DNA from 3 places in the Rossellomorea sp. ABR4_012 genome. Region 3 is predicted to be linked to each of the others. Evidence: riboswitches for the same ligand, from Rfam matches in the RefSeq annotation. Region 3 holds a riboswitch; each other region holds the start of a gene.
What was found. A riboswitch is a leader RNA that binds a small molecule or an ion and turns the genes downstream of it on or off. The one in region 3 is predicted to bind S-adenosylmethionine.
Positions count from the first base shown of each region.

Region 1: it holds a riboswitch for S-adenosylmethionine, as region 3 does, so the genes downstream of both, ACXAFV_RS20465 (YezD family protein) here and metK (methionine adenosyltransferase) in region 3, are expected to answer to the same signal.
Region 2: it holds a riboswitch for S-adenosylmethionine, as region 3 does, so the genes downstream of both, ACXAFV_RS05445 (methionine ABC transporter ATP-binding protein) here and metK (methionine adenosyltransferase) in region 3, are expected to answer to the same signal.

Region 1 covers NZ_JBSWVK010000006.1:132,960-140,696, reverse strand. The annotation lists gene sat (sulfate adenylyltransferase) at 1-248, opposite strand, end outside; gene ACXAFV_RS20475 (inorganic phosphate transporter) at 290-1,312, opposite strand; gene ACXAFV_RS20470 (phosphoadenylyl-sulfate reductase) at 1,370-2,068, opposite strand; gene ACXAFV_RS20465 (YezD family protein) at 2,177-2,329, opposite strand; SAM riboswitch class I at 2,416-2,525, opposite strand; gene ACXAFV_RS20460 (L-cystine transporter) at 2,688-4,070, opposite strand; gene ACXAFV_RS20455 (MoeB/ThiF family adenylyltransferase) at 4,213-5,232, opposite strand; gene ACXAFV_RS20450 (thiazole synthase) at 5,232-5,996, opposite strand; gene thiS (sulfur carrier protein ThiS) at 5,998-6,201, opposite strand; gene thiO (glycine oxidase ThiO) at 6,185-7,306, opposite strand; gene ACXAFV_RS20435 (thiamine phosphate synthase) at 7,290-7,737, opposite strand, start outside.
Region 2 covers NZ_JBSWVK010000001.1:1,114,577-1,122,313, reverse strand. The annotation lists gene ACXAFV_RS05455 (MetQ/NlpA family ABC transporter substrate-binding protein) at 1-255, opposite strand, end outside; gene ACXAFV_RS05450 (methionine ABC transporter permease) at 271-939, opposite strand; gene ACXAFV_RS05445 (methionine ABC transporter ATP-binding protein) at 936-1,958, opposite strand; SAM riboswitch class I at 2,117-2,222, opposite strand; gene ACXAFV_RS05440 (hypothetical protein) at 2,340-2,693, opposite strand; gene ACXAFV_RS05435 (thioredoxin family protein) at 2,990-3,313, opposite strand; gene ACXAFV_RS05430 (toprim domain-containing protein) at 3,316-3,678, opposite strand; gene ACXAFV_RS05425 (YusG family protein) at 3,929-4,165, opposite strand; gene gcvH (glycine cleavage system protein GcvH) at 4,260-4,643, opposite strand; gene ACXAFV_RS05415 (arsenate reductase family protein) at 4,790-5,146, opposite strand; gene ACXAFV_RS05410 (ArsR/SmtB family transcription factor) at 5,297-5,599, opposite strand; gene ACXAFV_RS05405 (SDR family NAD(P)-dependent oxidoreductase) at 5,632-6,414, opposite strand; gene ACXAFV_RS05400 (acyl-CoA dehydrogenase family protein) at 6,779-7,737, opposite strand, start outside.
Region 3 covers NZ_JBSWVK010000001.1:1,314,760-1,322,496, forward strand. The annotation lists gene ACXAFV_RS06460 (GNAT family N-acetyltransferase) at 1-276, opposite strand, end outside; gene ACXAFV_RS06465 (lmo0937 family membrane protein) at 426-575, shown strand; gene pckA (phosphoenolpyruvate carboxykinase (ATP)) at 993-2,582, opposite strand; SAM riboswitch class I at 2,953-3,098, shown strand; gene metK (methionine adenosyltransferase) at 3,335-4,534, shown strand; gene ACXAFV_RS06480 (gamma carbonic anhydrase) at 5,001-5,516, opposite strand; gene ACXAFV_RS06485 (lysophospholipase) at 5,601-6,404, shown strand; gene ACXAFV_RS06490 (tetraprenyl-beta-curcumene synthase family protein) at 6,419-7,483, shown strand; gene ACXAFV_RS06495 (immune inhibitor A domain-containing protein) at 7,721-7,737, shown strand, end outside.

The DNA.
Region 1 (7,737 bases), on a different contig from region 3:
CTCTCATTAAGCGGAAGGGTAATAGGGATGCTCCATACGGTGCCATCTTTGAGGCGCAAGTTTTCCACTACACTGTTATAATCCTCTTCGGTTAAAAACCCCCCGATCGGACTATATGCACCAATCGCAATCAGTTCCAAGTCGCTCAATGCAATTTCGTCCAATTCAATTTCCTTTGTTATTCCATCCAGGTTTGCTCCTTCATGGAAAGCCTGAATCAATGTTCCTCCATGTGGTTGTAAACTCATTTCCATCCTCCTTATATCTATCGTTTTAGTTGGTTTTGAACTCAGATGCCTCCACCTTCTTCATGAACAGATCTTTTTTCTTCATTTATGATCTTCATTAAAGAAAGAGCACCTATGGTTGCAATTATCACGCTGACAGGTACGACAATTGAATACAAATCTGATTGAATCAGAAGCTTGATCATAAAATAGGACATACTGAGCGAAATAAGAGGTGATACCACCCAGATCTTGATGATTTTCGATACGATTTTCTTCTTCAGCATCACCTTTCCCCTTTTCGCAGCCCCGAGACCAATGATGGAGGATGACGTTACCTGAGTAAGCGGCATCGGCATTCCATATAGGGAGCTGATCATCACAAGAACAGCTCCTGTACTCGATATGACGATGCCTTCCATTTTTGTAAACTGAACAATTTTCTTTCCGTTGGTTTCAACTACCCTGCCCCCTAATAAAACGACACCGAGAGCTACGAAAAAGCCGCCCAGCCAAATGCCTTTCCCAACAGACAACATCCCTGCTCCAACAAGTGGTCCGACAGCATTGGCTACATTATTCATGCCTGCAGAAAAAGCTTCTAAGAACCCTGCTGCTACCAGCACAACACCCATCCACTTTTTCCTGAATAGATACCCTTTCTTCTCCAGCAGGTACAAGCTTTTTCCGGTCAACCAGGTGATAAGGAAGGCTGCCAGTGGCACAACAATCCAAAACATCATGATTACGAGCAGAGATTTTATAAATAGAACCTTATATGCGACACCCGCTCCAACAACTGCCCCGACCGTTACCTCACTGGTCGACAGCGGAATGCCCATCAGGTTGGCCAGAAACAGCGATAGAGTAGCAGAAAGCAGGATAATAACCACGATCTCAATAGTAAGGATGCCTGGCGGGATAATTCCTGAACTGATCGTTTTCACCACTTCCCCGCCTCCCAGCACAGCGCCGAGAAACACCCCGGCAGAGCATATCAATAAGGCTGTTCTCATGTTTTTCACCGCACCTGCACCATAAGCCACACCCATCGATGCAGCCGCTCCACTCGCACCGATGTTCATCGCAAAAAATAGACATACAAGAAGTGCAGTCACTTCAAGCAACGATCTTCCCCCTCCTTAATGAAGACCGCATTCTGTCTTACCTGAGCCTTTCCATCTGCCTGAGCGTAAGTCGTCCATGTTATAGGCAGGTGCCGTACAGTGGGAACACCCAATACTGGGATAGCCTTTATCATGGAGTGTGTTGTAAGGAAGTTGGTGTTTGTGGACATACCTCCACACTTCTTTCCACGTCCAATGGATGAGCGGGCAAATTTTTATCGATTTAAACTTTTCATCCTTATTAATGAAATTCACATTGCTCCTGCTTTCTGACTGTTCTCTCCGCAATCCTGAGATCCAGGCATGCCCTTCTGATAATGCTTCTTCCAGCGGAATGAGTTTTCTTAAGCGGCAGCATTGATTGGGATCGTTCTCCCACAATTTTTCACCATATTTCACAGCCTGTTCATCTAATGACAATGTTGATTTCTTGAACGTAATGATTAAGTCGGGATACCTGTTTCTGACTTTTTCAATCGTTTCGTACGTTTCTTCGAAATGTACGTCTGTATCCAGAAAGATAATTTTTGCCGAAGGTTTGACCTTGGAGATCAAATCAACCAGTACAATTCCCTCAATTCCGAAACTGCACGCATACACGATATCATCTCCGAAATGTTCATAAGACCACTGGAGAACATTCAAGGCACCTTTATAGGTTTCATCAACGCGGAAAGAAAAGTTTGGGTACTTCCAATTTTGATAGGTTAACAATATACAACCCCCTTTACTGAGCTGAAAAAAGAAAAAGAGACGTCAAACACAGAAAGGGATTCCCTCAGAGTGTTAAACGCCTCTAGTTTGTCTAGTCAGCATTTCAGTTTATTTAAGTCTAACCTTTTCATTTTTCTCCAGCTGTACAACTTTTCCATCCTGGACCACGACTGTAATCGACCCGTATTTCATCGTCTTTAACATCGACTTCACATTTTCAACAACTTCATCAAATGCTTCTTGATTGTCTTGATTTGCCACAAGATTCCCCCAAACTTCGTCTTATCCAGTCATAGTCTGAAAGAAAAAACAGCCTTCCATTCTGGAAGGCTGTTCAGGTATAGGTTACCTTATCTTCCAAAATGACTCCACATTTTGCTGGAATTAGCACCTTACTAGATAAAAGTAGGTTGCCGGGTTTCAATGGGCCAGGTCCCTCCACCGCTCTGGATAAGAAATATTTAATTTAATATTCTAAATAATATCACGTTTCCGAAAGATGTCAACCCGAGTTTTTCGATAAGATTTATAAACTTTAATAAAAGTTCAATAAATCTCATTTTCTTGATTTCACTTAATATATTATTCATTCAATTATTTAGTGGTATACAAATAGTGGTTACTCTTCTGCCACCTGCCCCTCATTATAAACTTCGGAAGCCAATTCTCCGGTCACTTTACTTGTAATCACGCCTGAAGTCATAGCCCCGCTGACATTAACTGCAGTCCTCCCCATGTCAATCAGCGGTTCTACAGATATCAAAAGACCGGCAAGTGCGATCGGCAGGTCCATCGCAGATAGCACGAGGATAGCGGCAAATGTGGCTCCTCCACCGACCCCTGCGACTCCAAAAGAGGAAATGGCAACGATCAGGATGAGCGTCAAAATGAAAGAAGGAGTCAATGGATTGATCCCCACAGTCGGCGCAATCATGACGGCAAGCATGGCAGGATATACTCCTGCACATCCATTTTGACCAATAGAAAGCCCGAATGATCCAGAAAAGTTAGCGATCCCTTCTGAAACGCCCAGCTTTCTCGTCTGGGTATGGATATTCAACGGGAGTGTTCCTGCACTGGACCTCGAAGTGAAAGCAAACGTTAAAACAGGTAATACTTTTCTCACATACGTTACAGGGTTTAATCCTGCAAGTGTCAACATAATGAGATGAATGACAAACATGATGAGCAAAGCAATATATGAAGCAACTACAAATTCACCAAGTTTGGTGATGGCATCGAAGTCACTTAAAGCGACCGTCTTTGCCATGATCGCCAACACGCCATATGGAGTAAGTCTCAATACCAATGTGACGATTCTCATAATGACCGAATAAACGGAATCCACCATTCTCTTAAAAAACGAAGCTGCTTCCGGATCTTTTCTTTGAGCTCCAAGATATGCTACCCCAATAAATGCAGCGAAGATGACGACAGCAATCGTTGATGTCGCACGCTGACCTGTAAAGTCATAGAACGGATTGGCCGGGAGCAGCTCGAGGATTTTTTGCGGATAGCTCTGGCCTTCCATGGCCGCTGCACGCTCTTCAAGCTGTGCCCCTCTCGCCGCTTCTGCATCACCTTGTTCAATCTGTATAGCTTCCAGATCAAATGCTGCGGTCGTCGCGATTCCTACAGCTGCTGCAACAGCCGTCGTTCCAACTAACAGGCCGAGTATCAACACAGAAATTTTGCCCAGATTGTGGGATTGTTTCAGTTTAGTAAAAGCAGAAATGATCGACACAAACACAAGCGGCATGACAATCATTTGCAGAAGCTTGATATAGCCGCTGCCGACGATATTATACCACTCGATCGACTGAAGTAGATTTTCATCACCGGGATCATACAACCACTGCAGGACAAAGCCAAATACGATGCCGAGACCAAGAGCTGTGAACACCCTCTTTGAAAAAGAAACCTTCCTTTTTTGCAAATAAATTAAAACACCAATAAGAACAATAAACATCAGAAGATTCAACAACACGACCCAAACATTCATCATAAAACCTCCTTTTTCCGGGTTGTAATGACTTGCTGGCCAAAGGCTTAATGTAGTTTATGATGCATATGAACAAGATATGATGGAAAAGGCCCGCCCCTCTAACGCGTTAATGCATCGAGGGACGGGCCTTCTTCATCATTCAGCTGAAATATCGATGATAGAGTGATTTTGCTTCCGTAATATCTTTTGTTCCATGGATGAGCGCACGGCCGTCCCGAAATAGGACAATCCGATGTTTTCCATTTTTACAGGCAATAAGGTATGGATTCTTCTCGACACGTTCCATATGATATTCCATCTGTTCTGCCATGCGATCAAGGTCCACGGCTCCCGGTCGTGCAGGACGGATCTGGACAGCATCCCTTCCGCATAACACCGCCGATTTAAGCTGGTTTTCATATTTAAGATAGGGGTAGCGGGGGTTCTCTCCGCAAGAAGGGCAGTTCGGCTTCTTCAGCGCCCGCACATTAACAGAGCTGTATTCATTTCTCCAGACATCAAATGATGTAAGGGTTTGACGGACTGCATTCAAATCTCCCGCCAATATTTTCAATGCTTCAGAGACTTGATAGGAGACCACCATTGATACAGCAGGTGAAATAATCCCTGATGTATCACACGTCATACTATGAGAAGGAATGGTTTCCATCATACAAGTCAGGCAAGGAGTCATACCCGGAATGAATGTATGGGTAATACCGTAGCTGCCTGCACATCCGCCATATATCCAGGGGATCTTTTTCTGAAAAGATACATCATTGATCATCAGTCTGGTATCAAAATTATCTGTGGCGTCAATGATGAGATCCGCGTCTTTAGCAAGTCTTATTATGTCATTAGGACCGACATCCATGATATGTGCTTCGATTTCAACTTCTGAATTGATTTCCTTCAAGTGTTTCTTTGCAGCTGCGGCTTTAGGCATCCTATTTGCTGCATCCTTCTCGGTATAAAGCTGCTGCCTTTGAAGATTGCTCCATTCCACGTAGTCACGGTCAGCAATCGTAATTTTACCGACTCCTGCCCTGACAAGTGCTTCCGCGTTTCCTGCACCAAGTGCTCCCGCCCCGACCACAAGAACATGCTTGGAAGAAATGCTTATCTGGCCAGTTTCTCCAATCGGGGCAAATAACTGTTGTCTGGAATACCGTTCATACATCAGCTGACGATACCCTCCATCGGACTGCTAGCTGAAGCATAAGCCTTCTTTCTGATCCTGCCTGCTTCAAACCCCATTCGCCCTGCTTCAACAGCAAGCTTCATCGCACCCGCCATTTTCACTGGGTCTCCTGCTGCGGATACTGCGGTGTTCAGAAGGACACCATCTGCACCGAGCTCCATAGCATATGCTGCGTCCGCAGGGGAACCGATGCCTGCATCCACAATCACAGGCACAGTTGACTGCTCTATGATGAATCGTAAATTGACTGGATTCATGATACCCTGCCCAGAGCCGATCGGAGAAGCTCCGGGCATGATTGAGTGAGCTCCCGCTTCTTCCAATCTTCTTGCAAGCACAACATCATCAGACGTGTATGGAAGAACCGTAAATCCTTCTTTTACTAGCTCTTCCGTCGCTTTTAATGTTTCGATGGGATCGGGCAGTAGTGTCTTCCCGCACCCGATGACCTCTACCTTGATCATGTCACACAATCCCGAAGCCCTTGCAAGTTTTGCATGTCTTACCGCTTCTTGTGCCGTTTTCGCACCCGCTGTGTTAGGAAGGAGTGAATACTTATCTAAATCCAGCCGTTCCAATAGGTTGGGCTGATTTTCTTCAAATATATTCATCCTTCTTACAGTAAACGTCAGAATTTCCGTTCCTGATTCCTCTACAGCTTTTTTCTGTGTGTCAAAATCAGGATATTTACCTGTTCCTAGTAATAAACGTGATTGAAACTCATATTTACCTATATTCAACATATCAACCGCCTCCTACGAAATGAACGAATTCAATAGAATCCAATTCTTTGATAGTCGTTGTGTCATATTTTTCTTTCTCTGTGATATCACCATTCACTTCGACAATGAGGATTCGATCACTTAAAGAAAAGTGATTCATCATGTCTGTGATTGTCGACAAAGTATCGGGGATTTCCACAAATTGACCGTTAATTCTTACTTTCACTATTCAACATCCTTTCATCCTTATCACCCAGTCTGAAGATGGGGTCGTTATCTTTTCTTTCGATTAATTCAGCCATCAAGATTCCTGTTAGAGGCGCGAGTAAAATTCCATTACGGTAATGACCCGAAGCGACCGATAGACCTTCACAGCCTGGAACTCTACCAATCAGGGGACGAGAACGTTCCGTTTTCGGCCTTACACCTGCCCAAGCTTTCTCCCAATGTCCAAATGCAAGGTACGGAAGAAGTGCAATGGCTTTATTCATTAATCTATTGATTCCCCCCACCGTAATCGATTCATCAAACGTATAAGGGTGTTCAGTGGCACCAACCAAAAGGCGATTTCCTGGTTTCGGAACAAGATAGCAACCATCTGTGAAAATTGTCCTTTTTATTTGCGGGCTATCCAGCACGACAGAGAAGCATTCTCCTTTGACTGGATATCCGCTGATAGCAACCCCTGCAGTATTCAATATCTCGCGGCTCCAGGCGCCGCCTGCGACAATGACTTCACTAGAGTTATAGGTTCCATTCTGTGTCCTGACCCCATTGCATTTGCCGTTATCGTGAAGGAAACCAAGCACCGGTGAGAATTCCTTTATTTCTGCACCGAGCCGCACTGCGGAACTCGCCAGTGCAAGTGTGAGCTTTCGTGCAGACACATTACCGTCTTTGTCCGCATAGATGCCCCCCATATTCCTTTTTGATAATCCGGGTTCAAGCCTTGACACTTCTTCTTCAGGAAGCCATTCTACATCTTTACTTACGGCTGTCAGCCTTCGTAAAGCCCTTTGTTCCGATTCAGTGAATGCAAGCTTGATCATCCCATTTTGATTGAATTCAACGTCTATTCCGCTTATTTCTCTTAATTCTTGCGAAAGAGCAGGGAACATATCCCGGCTTTTAATGGCAGCCCTCAACTGTTCTTCATCACCATCGAACTCAGTATGGACACCCAGCATCCCGGCTGCAGCCGAAGAAGCTTTTCCACCGATCTTGTCCTTTTCGAGTATCAATACCTTTTTCTTTCTTTTTACTAACTGATAAGCGATTGAACATCCGATCACCCCGGCTCCCACAATGATGACGTCATAATCTTTGTTCAAAATTCTCACCTCTATCAAGCTGTACTCGATATTCTTTTGCGGAGCTTACCGGATCCTTCGTAAGAAAAATCCCGGATAGGACGGCTATACCTGCAGCACCTGATGCTATGATATCCTGCACATTTCCTGGTTTGATGCCACCAATAGAAATGACAGGGACATTGACTGCATCCACAAGCTCCATTACTTTCCTCGTTCCCACCCCGGGCTTGCCAGCTTTGGAAGGTGTGATGAATATGTTTCCGTAAAAAAGATAATCCGCTCCTTCCTCCTGCAAGGAGACCCCTTCATCTATCGAGTGAATGGACGCTCCGATTTTCATTGAAGGAAATATCCTTTTAACCGCTGACACTCTTAAACTATGATGAGCAAGGTGCGCAGCTCCAGCACCGGCTGCAGCTGCAACATCCACCCTGTCATTGACGATTATC
Region 2 (7,737 bases), 200 kb from region 3:
AAAGTAGTTGGCATCCAAGTCGCTGTTTTCAAGATCTTTGTTAGGTAAAATGTAGTCTTGGTACGTTTCGATTTGTAATTCGATTCCTTTTTCCTCAAGAATCGGTTTTACTTCTTCAAGAATTTCTGCATGAGGGATATTTGAAGCCCCCACCACCAATTCCTTTTTATCTTCGCTTCCTCCTGTTGTACTTCCGCAAGCTGCCAATCCAAAAATACTTGTTGCTGCAATAACTCCTGCTACCCATTTTTTCATGTTCTTTCTCTCCTTTTATCGTTTATCTAATTTATTTGTAAAGAAATCACCAATGATTTGAATGGCAAACACTATGACCAAGATCATAATCGTTGCCGCAAGTGTTACATCTTCACGGCTTCTCTGGAAACCATCCAGGTAAGCAAGGTTACCCAGGCCGCCGGCTCCAATGACACCTGCCATCGCTGTATAACCAACAAGTGCAATGGCTGTGACCGTTATTCCCGAAATTAATGCAGGCATTGATTCCGGCAGGAGAACCTTCAGGATGATCGTACTCGTTTTTGCTCCCATCGCCTTGGCAGCTTCGATTACCCCTTTATTCACTTCTCTGAGCGCGATTTCGACCATTCTGGCGTAGAACGGTGCTGCTCCAATGATCAATGCCGGCAATGCAGCATTGGCTCCGCGGATTGTATCCAACAAAAATTTAGTAAATGGGATCAACAGTACAATCAGAATAATGAACGGAATTGACCTGAATACATTCACCACAGAGCTTGTTACAGTGTAAGTCAGTTTGTTTTCCCATAGGTTTTCTTTGGAAGTCAGAAATAGAATGATACCTAGAATGATACCTAAAATAAATGTGATGATAACAGACATCCCTGTCATATACAGGGTTTCCACCGTTGCTTCCCAAAGTTTTTCCCAATCAACATTCGGAAATATCGTTTCCATCATCCTGCCATCACCTCCACTTTCACCAGCTGGCCTTCAGCGAACTGAAGAGCTTCTCTAAGCTGTGATTCTTCTCCGTCCAAATGAACAAACAGTGTGCCATATGCACCTTTCTGTGTCTGGGAAATCTGGCCTTGCAGGATGTTTACCTCAAGGTCAAACCTCCTGATCAGCGAAGTGATCAACGGCTGTCCGGTCGACTCTCCAACAAAGGTAAACTTCAGAACCTTCCCGGTTGGATAGCGGTTGATCAACTGGTTCATCACTTCTTCTGAATCCTGATCCTGCGACACTTCTTTTACAAAACGCTTCGTCACTTGCTGCTTAGGATTACGGAATACTTCAAGCACATCTCCCAGCTCAGCAACGATTCCATTCTCCATGACTGCCACACGGTGACAGATTTTTTGGATGACATGCATTTCATGAGTGATCAGAACGATGGTCAGTCCAAGACGCTTATTGATATCGACCAATAAATCCAGAATTGAATCAGTCGTCTGGGGATCCAGTGCAGAAGTTGCTTCGTCACACAGTAGTACACTTGGATTGTTCGCCAGTGCCCTGGCGATTCCAACACGCTGCTTCTGCCCTCCGCTCAGTTGTGAAGGGTACGCATCCCCTCTCCCTTCAAGACCGACCAGTGTCAGCAGTTCCTTGGCTCTGCGATTTCTTTCTTTTTTAGAAACCCCGGCTATCTCCAACGGGAACTGAATATTTTCAAGGACTGTCCTTGACCATAATAGATTGAAGTGCTGAAAGATCATTCCGATGGACTGTCGTGCTTCACGCAGCTTCTTGCCTTTAATCTTTGACACCGTCTGACCGTTCACATCGATTGTTCCTTCAGACGGAACCTCTAGTCCGTTCAGCATCCTGATCAACGTACTTTTACCGGCGCCACTATAGCCGATCACTCCAAATATTTCTCCTTCCTGAATGGAAAGGTTTACCCCATCCACTGCTGAAATGGGTCCTGCTTTTGATTGATAGATTTTCTTCACGTCTGAGATCGTGATCATGTTGTCAGCCACCTTCTTTCTTCCAAGTAAAACGATCGTTCTAATACGAATTAATGTTCTCTCTAATCTACTATGCGTGTCAGTCACCATTAATAAATGAACAATAAAAAAACCTTTCCGCAGATAAGCAGAAAGGCATAATCATATGACTATCCTTCCTCTTATCTTTCAAAGCATATGCTTTGAGTGAATTGGCACCATTTCAATAAAATTGACGGTTGCCGGGCTTCATAGGGCACGTCCCTCCACCACTCTGAATAAGAGTAAGTCTAAATATATTAAGTTAATGAGTGTAAAGTCTCAGAAAATTTACTACAAAAGTGATTTTATCACCACGTATAGGGGGTGTCAATTCTTTTTTTCAGAAGATTAAAGTAATCGCTATATTTCAACAGTTTCTTTTATCATGGGTCTTGTGAGCCATAACACAGACTCGGCGAACAACAGAGGGCGGTAACCTCCCCGAACAGATAATTGATTGTTCTCGACCATTCGCGACAATAGCTCATGCCCCTTAAGTACACATGTGATCATTTCTTCACTTCCATCAATGACAAATTGAGGATCACATTCAATAGCATCCTCCACAATAAAACATTCTTTATTTGACAGGGAAATTGAGTAAAGCTGATCTTCACATTCAAATGTAAGAATGAATGGATTTGAAGGAAATAATAGCTGCAGATGGTACTTCGAATGACATTGGTCAATTAGCGCCTGTAAATAGTTTCTCATACATACCCTCCCGCGAATCTTCTTACTACTACTTAATTCTACTTTTGGGTATTTTATCCTTTTTTAGTCGCTCGACATGATTTTAAAAGAGGTAATGAGTTTCTGTCGAAATAGATAGTTTTGAATATTCAGAATATAAATTCTGAGCAATTTCTCTTCATTTCCCAAGAAATATGTCCTAGTTTGTAGAAAGGTTTTATGATGAAACTGCTAAAAAGGCTGTTTGATTTTCACGTGTAGCCGCTTGCTTTCCCGATACGTGAAGTGCTTGCGAAAATAGCCAAACAAAAAGACCTTTATCTACTAAAGGCCTCCGTTTTCTTCAACATTTCATATAGATAGGGAACAGATTGAAAGGCATAGATCCTTTCCATCTCCTCAGAATTATTGTACAGGATTAAACATGGTACACTTTCAATAGATTGTTCTTCTGCAAACTGTGGTAAGTAATTCAAATTGACTTTATCAAAATGAAAGGATTGCGGAAGCTTTTTGACGACTTCCATCATTTTTCCTGCTACCTGGCATGTCCCACACATCGGGGTGTAGAGATAAACGGCATTTAAATCGTGTGTGTTTATGGAATCATATAGCGCACTTGTACTACTTACCTCATTCAACGTCAACTCATCCTTTTTTCCAAATATTCCGTGTGTACATCAATATTGGCGCCAATCAGTACAGAAGCCAGATGATATTCAGGCGCAGAGGCCACTTCTTTATACATCCGGTCGATATATAAGTGCTCTGCCTCCGGAAATTCACGCTTGAATTGTTTTCGAAGCTTTTCCCCAGCGTGATCGGCATCCACCAATATATAAACATCTCTCTGTTCCAGCGAATCAATCAGTTCGTCCATTTTTGTAATACTGATGGTTCCATTTGTACAGATAATCTCAATGGGTTCTTTAATGATTCCTTCCACTTTTCGTTTATCTGTTGTACCTTCTACGATAATTACTTTTTCATCACCAATTTCCAACATTGTCATCACCTTATCTTTCAAAAATAAGATTAGGATAGTATATTCAATTAATTAGAGATGATGTCCACTACTTACTTATATCTTCTCATTTTTTTTTGGAAATAGAAAGAAAAAAGGCTGTTTTTACTCCGCTGATGATTTGGATTCACACATCTTCTTTCTTCACAGGTCAAAGTCCCTGCTTGAAAATAAGCAAAAGGGTGCCGGCTTTCCATCGGGAGAAGTCTGGCACCCTTTCAAGTAGTGAAACTCAACACCAGCCGCCTTCATCACAGTCAGTATAACGTGCTTCAGTTCCTTCGGTGGCGGTGTAGTTTTGAAAGATTTTATTTTCTTTCGCTTCAAAATTAGGTTCCATGGAGATTCCTTCAAGGGGCACAGCCATTCTGCCGATCGGCTGATTATCGAGATACAATTCCAACTCTCCATTTTTCAGTTTTCCAGTCACACGGTCTGTGACATCCAGTTTCTTTGGTTCAAGAGTCATAGCGGACATCCTTTCCTTAATGGCGTCTACAATTAGAATGCCCCAAATAAAAAACAAAACACCTTGAGAATATACTCAAGGTGTTTTCATCGTATTAACCTTCGTTAATCATTTCATCATATTGTTCTGCTGTCATGAGCTTGTCCACTTCACCAGCATCAGTTGGTTCAACAACGATCATCCAAGCCTTTTCATAAGGGGACTCGTTTACGAACTCAGGGCTGTCAGCAAGTTCTTCATTTACTTCAACGACTTTACCTGAAACAGGTGCGTACAGCTCAGAAACAGTTTTTACTGATTCAACGCTTCCGAATGGTTCGTCAGCCGTTACTTCGTCGCCTACTTCAGGCAGTTCAACGAATACGATATCGCCAAGTTCAGATTGTGCAAATGCAGTAATTCCAATACGTACGTTTTCCCCTTCGGTTTTGACCCATTCATGTTCTTCAGAATAGCGAAGATCTTTCGGTGTACTCATTTCAAATCCCTCCAAATACTTGGTATACAACCTAATATTGACACACTCTTTCATAAAAAAGCAAGAAAACAAAGAGTTTCCTTCAAAACTTTTTATAAGCCGTTACAGGAGCTCTCCTGACCGGTTCACACAATATGGAACTGCTCTTATTTCCATGTCTCTTCAAACGTTTCTTCTTTGAATCCGACCGTCACCTTGGAACCATCTGACGTGATTGGACGCTTGATCAGCATGCCGTCAGAAGACAGAATTTCAAGCAGTTCTTCATCAGAAGCAGTATTCACTTTATCCTTCAATCCAAGCTCGCGATATTTTTTCCCGCTCGTATTGAAAAACTTTTTCAACGGCAGCCCGCTCTTTTCATAGAGGCTTTTCAGTTCGTCCTTGGACGGGGGATTTTCAACGATATGTATTTCATTAAAATCTGCGTTATTGTCTTCAAGCCATTTTTTTGCTTTCCGGCACGTCCCGCATTTTGGATATGAATAAAAAGACAATGACATGTTACCACCACCTTTCGATTTTGCTATTGGAAATTACCCTTCAATATTAAAAAGTAGGGAACCGGATGAATCACCGTTCCCTTGTTTTTCAGTGTCACCTACTAGACTACATTCGACAGCCTTCGTTATTTTCCTTCTTTTGCAGAAGGTTTATTCACAGTGATTTTCTATAGTACCCACCAGTTGTTTTAGAAGTTCAACCGCCTTATCAAGCTCTAACGAATAAAAACGCTGCGTCCCTTTTTGCTCAAGGGATACAAGCTGCTGATCTCTCAGAATCTTTAAATGGTGGGAGACTGCCGGACGGGAAAGTGTAAGATGCTCTGTGATTTGATTGACCGTCAGCGGCTCTTTTTCAGCAAGAAGGACAATGATGTCCTGCCGATACGGATCACTTAATGCTTGAAATAAAGGTGTACAAGCACGAAATGTATCAATGGCTTTTTGCCCCATAATTTTCCCCCTTCTATTTCATTCAGTTTTTATTATATCCGTTCTTGGACTTTGCGGACAATATTTGTGACCATTTTACGCGGCATGAAACGAATGGAGCCGGCAAGCAATCTATTTTTCACCCCCGGTATGATGACCACCTTCTTATGATCGGTCATCTGCTTATACGCTTCGTCTACGACTTCCTCTACGGTCATGACACCCGATTGGAAGAGTTTTGATTGCTGAAGTTCGGCTGCATCACTGAACCCCGTTTTGGTAGCACCCGGACATAGCGCCATCACCTGAACGCCGTGTCCCTCCCACTCATTCGCAAGTGCCTCAGATAGTGACAGGACATACGCTTTGGTAGCATAATATACAGACATTAACGGTCCCGGCTGAAATGCGGCAGTGGAAGCAACATTCAGGATTTGCCCACTTTTCCTCTTCACCATTTCTTTGCCGAAATACTTACTAAGCTCCGTCAAGGCTGTAATGTTCACTTGAATCATATCTACTTCTTTTTGTATCTCAGTCTGTTCAAATTCACCGAACAACCCAAACCCGGCATTGTTTATGAGAATATCAACTTGAATGTCTTTTGCAGTAACCTGTTCGTATATTGAGCGGGATGCTCCTGGCTCGGCTAAATCTGCCTTAATTACGTGTGCTTTAATGTTGTACTTCCCTTCTAATTCTTTTGCAAGAGAAAGAAGCTTATCCTCGCTTCTCGCTACAAGGACCAAGTTATGGCCAGCTTGTGCAAATTTATGACTGAAATGCAGCCCAATTCCGCTTGATGCTCCTGTTATCAGTACGGTTTTGTTGTTCATTTATATGTTACCACCTTTTTTATTTTGTTATGTTTAAACACTTAAACGTTTAAGTGTTTAAACATATAATAATTGTTGTTGGGGGATAAGTCAAGAGAACAGGTATTGTGAATGGCATGGAGTTTGTACCTTGGGCGCCAATTGGGATAGAAGATCGGTTGATTGAATTGAGAGGCTGATTGACGGAATTAATTGAGTAGTTGATGGAATTAATAGAACTTATGACGGAATTAAATTGATTTGTGATGGAATTAATTGAACTTATGACGGAATTAAAATATTCCCCCTTAAAAATATCCCCCCAACCATAAAAAACAGACCCCCGCCATTCGGAGGTCCGTTGCTCTTATCAAAAATTCACTTATCAAACAACATACTTCTCAGCATCGATCAGCTTTTCAGACGCTTCACGCTTAACCGCGATCACATTGATCGGTGTATGGCGTGTGAATTTGCGGAGTGCTGAAAGCATCATGCGGAGAGTGTCGCCCTGTTCCGTCGCCACAAGTGTTTCTTTTGCATGAGCTTCAATTTCATTGAACGCTTCCTGACAGAAAATCTGAGTGTAAAGTAGTTTTTGTTTCGCTTTTTCAGCTCCACCCTTCTCGAGCGCTTTTTCTGTACGAAGAACGACAGATTCCATTGCGTATGCATTCGATACGATATCTGCAATGTTCACAAGGATTTCCTGCTCTTTTTCCAAAGCTTTACCGAACTTCTGAGCTGCCAATCCAGCAAGCATCAAGCCGATTTTCTTCGCGTTTTTCACAAGGTATTTCTCCTGCGCCAATGGCTCGTCGCCAACTTCTTCAGGCATAAGCATCATTAATTCTTCTTGAAGAGCCTGTGCTTTTTGAAGGAGCGGCAGTTCACCTTTCATTGCTTTACGCAGGTATGTCCCCGGTACAAGAAGACGGTTGATTTCATTCGTTCCTTCGAAGATACGGTTAATGCGGGAATCGCGGTACATTCTTTCGATTTCATATTCCTGCATGAATCCGTAACCGCCGTGAAGCTGAACGCCTTCGTCGACCACATAGTCGAGTACTTCTGTCGCGAAGAATTTATTCAGTGAACACTCGATTGCATATTCGGCGATTGACTTCGCTACTTCCGTTCCGTTTTTGACCTCTTCATCCGTAAGTTTGCTCATGCGATCTTCGAATAAGCCGACAGTACGGTATACGGAGCTTTCAGCTGCATACAATTTCGCTGCCATCGTCGCCAGTTTTTCTTTCGTGAGGTTGAAAGAAGAAATTGATGTCTTGAACTGCTGGCGCTGATTTGTGTATCCAACCGTTACTTCAAACGCACGCTTACTTG
Region 3 (7,737 bases):
ACCTGACATGATGCTAAAATCATTGCAGTGATTGATGATGTCAGCGAAACATTCTGCATCGAATTCTCCTATGGAGTACGGAATGAAGTTTTCTCTATATTTTAAAAGGATCCCTCTCAGATTTCCATTTTCGTCAAAATCACCCCAAATGGTTTGAAAATCCTGTTCATAGCCAAATGCCTCAATATCTCCGATGATGAACAAATTTTCGGCAGGCTGTGCTTGTATCAGCTGCTGGCATTGTTCATCATCTGCCTGGGTTAATACTCTGATCATTTCCCTATCCCCTTTATAGTTTTAATTGATATATTACCAAAATTTATAATATTTAGTAAAGGAGAATTTTCAAAAAAAAGTTGATGTTGTTTTAAAAATTGAGATATAGGGAAAGTTAGCAACAATACATGATGAAGGAGGCGGTAAACATGTTGTGGACCATCATCGGGATACTTGTTGTCCTGTGGTTATTAGGACTGATCTTCAAGATCGGCGGAGCCATCATCCATATATTATTGGTCATTGCCGTGGTCGTGTTCTTATGGAATCTGATTACAGGGCGGAAGAAAGGCTTATAGCTATTTAAAAGGAGGAGCAATCCTCTTTTTTTATTTGGATGAAACGGGGATGGGAATGGAAGTAGTTCGGCGGATGTGGAATTTGTCGTATTGTGTGGAATTGTTGATAAATTCGAAAAAACGTTGATAAATGAAATTTTTCGTTGATAAATCTTAAAAAACGTTGCCACATCCGAAAAATTGTTGAAATCTTAATTTCCGTTGATACAACTAAAATTGAAGAACAAATTCACTTTGATCATTCATCAGATGAGATACAGATGTGCAATCAGTTGAGGAGTGGCCACGATGCTGCCGTTAAAACCCAACTCTTGATCCAAGTCACCATACCATACTAAATCACTCAACCAAAACAAAAAAACAGACCAGTCAAACACTAAGGAAGTGTCTGACTGATCAGTCCTTGATCGATCGAGATTAATTTACAGCCGGACCGCCTTTTGCTTCGATCTCGGCAGGTACGTTGGTGAATTTCTTGAAGTTTTCGTTGAATTGGCGTGCAAGTTCAGTTGCTTTTACTTTGTACGCATCTTCATTTGACCATGTTTTAATCGGTTGAAGCACTTCATCAGGTACACCTGGCACGTTTACTGGAATGTTCAATCCGAAGATTACGTCTGTTTCCGTTTCAACGTTTGTCAGTTCACCTTCTAATGCTGCCTGTACCATTGCACGTGTGTAAGACAATTTCATGCGGTTACCCACACCATATTCTCCGCCGGTCCAACCAGTGTTTACGAGGTAAACCTCTGCATTGTGCTCATCAATTTTCTTCCCAAGCATTTCTGCGTAACGAGTGGCAGCAAGCGGAAGGAATGGAGAACCAAAGCAAGTAGAGAATGTTGCCTGCGGTGAAGTGATGCCGCGCTCTGTTCCTGCTAATTTGGACGTATAACCGCTTAAGAAATGATACATTGCCTGCTCTTTCGTCAGTTTGCTGATTGGAGGCAGGACGCCGAACGCATCAGCAGTCAGGAATACAATTGTATTAGGGTGGCCGGCAACACTAGGCTCCACGATGTTTTCCATTGCTTGAAGCGGATAAGCGGCACGCGTGTTTTCTGTTAAACTGTTATCCTCGTAATCTGGAATGCGTGAATCTTCATCAAGAACAACGTTTTCCAACACGGATCCAAAGCGGATTGCATCAAAGATTTGAGGCTCTTTTTCACGAGTCAGTCCGATACATTTCGCGTAGCAGCCGCCTTCGATGTTGAAAACGCCATTTGGTGACCAGCCATGTTCGTCGTCCCCGATCAGACGGCGGTTCGGATCTGCTGATAATGTCGTTTTGCCTGTTCCGGATAGACCGAAGAATAGTGCAACGTCGCCTTCGCGCCCTACATTTGCTGAACAGTGCATGGAAAGGATATCTGCTTCAGGAAGCATGTAATTCATGACGGAGAAGATCGATTTCTTCATTTCTCCTGCATATTCCGTTCCACCGATCAAGACGATGCGTTTTTCAAAAGAAACAATGATGAATGTTTCAGAATTTGTACCATCCACAGCAGGGTCTGCTTTAAAGTTTGGAGCTGATACGATCGTAAATTCGGATTTGTGAGAGATTAACTCTTCCGCACCCGGGCGAATGAACAGCTGGTGTGCAAATAGATTATGCCACGCAAATTCATTGATTACCTGGATCGGAAGTCTATGTTTTGGATCTGCACCTGCAAATCCGTTGAAGACAAATACTTCTTCTTTTTCTTTTAAGTATGCAAGGACTTTATGGTATAATTTATCGAATGATTCAGCGGAGATTGGCTGATTAACAGCTCCCCAATCAATTTTATCTTTTGTAGTAGGCTCCTCTACAATAAATTTATCTTTAGGAGAGCGCCCTGTATATTTGCCAGTTTCAGCTCTGACTGCACCTGAAGAAGTTAAAACGCCTTCATTTCTATGAAGAACTCTTTCCACTAATTGTGAAACAGACAGTTGATTTTTGATATTTTGACCGCTAAGTAATTCTGTTAACTCACTAGACATGCTCACTGAATTCATTAGAACCCTTCCTTTATATAAATTTAAATACCACTTTGTTGTTCTTTTCAAAAATAGTATAACACAATTAATTTATTAGTCTATACTATTTAGTGCTTTTTTATAATGTGACTTAAACTTGTAACATTTTCCTTTAAAAATGCAACTTATTTTCCCCTATCTAAGCAGTTTATGCTTGTCCTTAGGAAATTCCTCATTCATATACCCACGTTTCCATGTTTCTTCTTATATAAATGTCAGCTGCCTATCCGGATGTCAGCCAAAGTACTGTCAATAGCGGTAAATAGAGATACCTGCTGTTAATCTTTACATACTAAAAAATATTTGACACTCTTTGGTGTTAACGTTATTATTGTACCTTGAACGGATACTCTTATCCTGAGCTGGTGGAGGGAGCAGACCCTATGAAACCCAGCAACCTGCTAAATAGATAGTTGGTCCTTCTTTTAAAAGGAAGGATCCCATTAAGCGAAGGTGCTAAACTGAGGCAAGGTGGACAACCTTGAACGATAAGAGAGAAAAGGCGCGGCTATAATGTGAAACCTTTCCTCTTTGTACTTTTTCCCGAGGAAGGGTTTTTTCTATTTTATAGTGGAGCATTAGTGATAAAACTCATGTTTTTATATAAGGACGTTCTCTTATGCCTTATAAAAAAACCATGTTTACTTCATACTACTTAGGGAAATGAGTACCGTATCTGTTTAAATGTTTTGTCGGTGAAAATCGGCAAATATGCTTAAGGAGGAACCTTAATGTCAACAAAACGTCGTCTGTTTACATCTGAGTCCGTAACGGAAGGACATCCAGATAAAATTTGTGACCAAATTTCTGATTCAATTCTTGATGCCATTTTAACGAATGACCCGAATGCCCGCGTAGCATGTGAAACATCTGTGACAACAGGTCTTGTGCTTGTTGCAGGTGAAATCACAACAAATACGTATGTAGACATCCCTAAAATCGTCCGTGAAACGATCCGTGGAATCGGATATACACGTGCGAAATACGGATTCGATGCTGAAACTTGTGCAGTTCTGACATCCATCGATGAGCAATCTGCTGATATCGCTCAAGGTGTAGACCAAGCGCTTGAAGCACGTGAAGGACAAATGTCTGATGAAGAAATCGAAGCTATCGGTGCTGGTGACCAGGGGCTGATGTTCGGATTTGCCTGCAACGAAACGAAAGAGCTTATGCCTCTTCCGATTTCACTTGCTCATAAACTATCCCGTCAGCTAACGGAAGTCCGTAAAGAAGAAATTCTTCCTTACCTTCGCCCGGACGGTAAAACTCAGGTAACGGTTGAATATGATGAGAATGATAAGCCTGTTCGCATCGATACGATTGTCATCTCTACGCAGCACCACCCTGAAGTTTCACTTGAGCAGATCCAGCGTAATCTGAAGGAGTATGTCATCGATCCGGTTGTTCCGAAAGAACTGATCGACGAAAAGACAAAATACTTCATCAACCCTACTGGCCGCTTCGTAATCGGCGGACCTCAAGGGGATGCTGGTCTAACAGGCCGTAAGATCATCGTTGACACATACGGCGGTTATGCACGTCACGGCGGCGGTGCATTCTCCGGTAAGGATGCGACGAAAGTTGACCGCTCTGCAGCATATGCAGCCCGCTATGTAGCGAAAAACATCGTGGCTGCCGGTCTTGCTGAAAAATGTGAAGTTCAATTAGCGTATGCGATCGGTGTAGCACAGCCTGTATCCATCTCAGTTGATACATTCGGAACAGGTAAAGTTTCTGAGGATGTATTGGTTGATGTTGTACGCGATAACTTTGACCTTCGCCCTGCAGGAATCATCAAGATGCTGGACCTTCGCCGTCCGATCTACAAGCAGACTGCTGCTTACGGACACTTCGGCCGCAACGATCTTGATCTTCCTTGGGAGCGTACTAACAAAGCTGATGTATTGAAAGCTGAAGCTCTTAAGTAAAAACAGGTATGAGAAAACCAACACTCTTTCAGGGGTGTTGGTTTTTTTGATGGCTGGGGTGGAGGAGAGGGATTAGTTGTTGTAGTTGTAGTGGTAGTGGTAGTTGCGCAGAATTTGTCGTATTTTGAAGAATGGCAGATATATCGGAATTTTGGCAGATAAAACGGTAAAACGGCAGATATCTTTGCGGAAAAGTTGAGCCTGGCTCAAAACCCTCGAATCGAGCCAGGCGCTTACAAGAGAAGCTTAGCTAAATCTAAAATCAATCCAGCATAAAGTAGCGATTCTCAGTTATATCCAAAATCAATCCACTCCCAAACCAACCGATCACATCCAAATGAACAAACAGGCACCATTCACAGTGGCAACCTCATAAGGAAGCTGAAGGAATTGCATCGCGTATGTCCCCATCCCGTAATTTAACACGAGTAATCTCACTCAGGTTGGGGTATCACAAGTATAAGAGTTATAATGGTTTGATGCTTTTATAATACTGTCCTTTCTCTGCGTATTCCCGTGAAATGCGTTTCATTTCACTTATGTCATGTTCGTTCAGTTCCCGAATCACTTTTGCCGGACGGCCAAAGGCAAGGGTGTTTGGAGGGATGACTTTTCCTTGAGGAACCAGACTTCCGGCTCCTATAAAAGCACCTTCACCGATTTCGGCGTTATCAAGGATGATCGATCCCATGCCGATGAGGGCTTTTTTTCTGATTTTGCAGCTATGTAAGATGACACCGTGGCCGACCGTCACTTCATCTTCAAGGATAAGGGGGTTTTCAGGGCTTTGATGGAGGATTGAATTGTCCTGTACATTCACTTTGCTGCCAATCCTGGTAGGCGCGACGTCCCCTCTGATGACGGTGTTGAACCAGATGCTGGATTCTTCCCCGATTTCAACATCCCCAGAAATCGTTACATAATCGGCGATAAAAGCAGTTTTTGCAATAACAGGTTTTTTATCATGATATGGATAGAGCATTTTTCACTACCCCTTTCAATAATATTTACTATAATAATGGTAGCAGATGAAAACCATTAGAGAAACATTTAAGGAGGATTTGCCATGTGGAAATGGGAAACAGATCAAGAGGCAAAGGCAGTCATCGTCATCATTCATGGAGCAATGGAACATCATGGCCGATACGGATGGCTCATTGAAATGTGGCGAGCATCAGGTTTTCATGTCATTATGGGTGATTTGCCGGGGCAGGGCATGACATCGAGAAGGCAAAGAGGACATATCGATTCATTCGACGAATATATTATCGAAGTAAAAGACTGGGTTCAGGCTGCCTATCGGTTTGACCTCCCTGTCTTTCTCCTTGGCCACAGCATGGGCGGCCTCGTTGCCGTACGTATGCTTCAAGAGTCCCATGTCAAGTTGGCAGGGGTCATTCTATCTTCACCTTGCCTGGGGCTTGTGAACGGGCCCTCTAAACCAATCGAATTACTATCATATGGCTTGAATAAAATTGCCCCGATGATTAAATTTCCGTCAGGATTGACGATTGATATGGCAACCCGGAATGCAGATGTCAGGGAAATTGACAGTAACGACACTCTTTATATTACTAAAGTTTCTGTACGCTGGTACAGGGAGCTCGCGCAGGCGATCAAGCTTGCAACAGTCAACTTGAATAAAATGCCGGATATCCCTCTTCTTGTTCTGCAGGCGGGCGATGATAAAATCGTCGATAAAAGCGCGGTCAAGAAATGGTTCAATGAGCTGTCGCTATCAGAAATGCACTATAAGGAATGGCCGAAATGCTACCATGAAATCTATAACGAACCAGAAAGAGAAGACATCTTTGAATACTCAAAGATCTTTATCGAAAGCCGGCTGAAGGCGCTGGGATATATTTTATAAACGAGGTGGTAAGCTTGTCAGTACCTGCAAGTCCTTTTTCATTAATGACAAAAGTATATCGGGATATTTTTCCCCTGGTTCATCAAGAGCTGAATCACTGGAAAAAACGAGCCGCGGAGATCCCTAACGATGAGTTAAGAAAACAGGCATTAGCAAGTATTGAGCATAAAACCTTTCATTGTGAAGGCGGCGCGATCCTTTCCATTCTCTCACTAAAGAAGAAAAAGGAAACCATCCGCTTCACCGTTGCTTATCAAACAATCAGCGACTATCTCGATAATCTTTGCGACAGGAGTACATCCCTTGATCCAGAGGACTTCCGGCTCCTGCACCAATCGATGAAAGATTCATTGAACGTCAGTTCTGAACCCGTTAACTATTATGAGCTCAGAGAAGAACAGGATGACGGCGGCTATTTACGTGACCTGGTTATGGCATGTCAGGAAGCACTGGCTGATATTCCTCACTATCAAAGTATTAAAGATGAGCTGCTGGAACTATGCGAGTATTATTGTGATTTGCAAATTCATAAACATGTGAAAGCAGAAGAAAGGGAGATCAGACTTCAGTCATGGTTTGAAGGGCATCGCTCCCGGCTCCCGGAGATGGACTGGTATGAATTTTCAGCATGCTCGGGTTCCACTTTAGGAATCTTTTGCCTGGTGGCCTATGCGAGCAGGCCGGATTTTCATCCCTCTTATACAGAAAAAATCAAGGCAGGTTATTTTCCTTACATACAAGGTCTTCATATTTTGCTGGATTATTTTATCGATCAGGAAGAAGATCATGAGGGAGGGGACTTGAACTTCTGCTTTTATTATGAAAATGATGAACATTTACGCGAGAGGCTCATTCATTTTCTGCGTAAAGCAGATGAACACACACATGATCTCCCGCACTCCGGATTCCACCGGTTGATTAATAAAGGATTGATCGGAGTCTACCTGTCTGATGAGAAAGCCAGCCGGCAACAAAGGGTCCAGGCTTTTTCAAAAGAATTCATCGGAGAGGCCGGCTGGGTGACAAAGTTCTTCTTTTGGAATGGAAAAATGTATCGGAAATTGAAGAAGGTGAAATAAGTAACGTAGTTGTTTTGAACCATTAAATAATATGTCTGTGTCTAAAAAAGCTAGTCCTATTACTATAGGACTAGCTTTTTGTCGTTTTATATCGTTTTTTATTAGGGAAATATCCCCTTGTAAAATTTTCTCATAGGAGGAAATATTCGAATTATGTCAGAATATATGGATTTTTCTGAAAAATCTAGTATATTGTAATTAGTTGTAAAAACATAGTACATAAGGGGGGATGACGTGTTGAAAACACGTAAAGT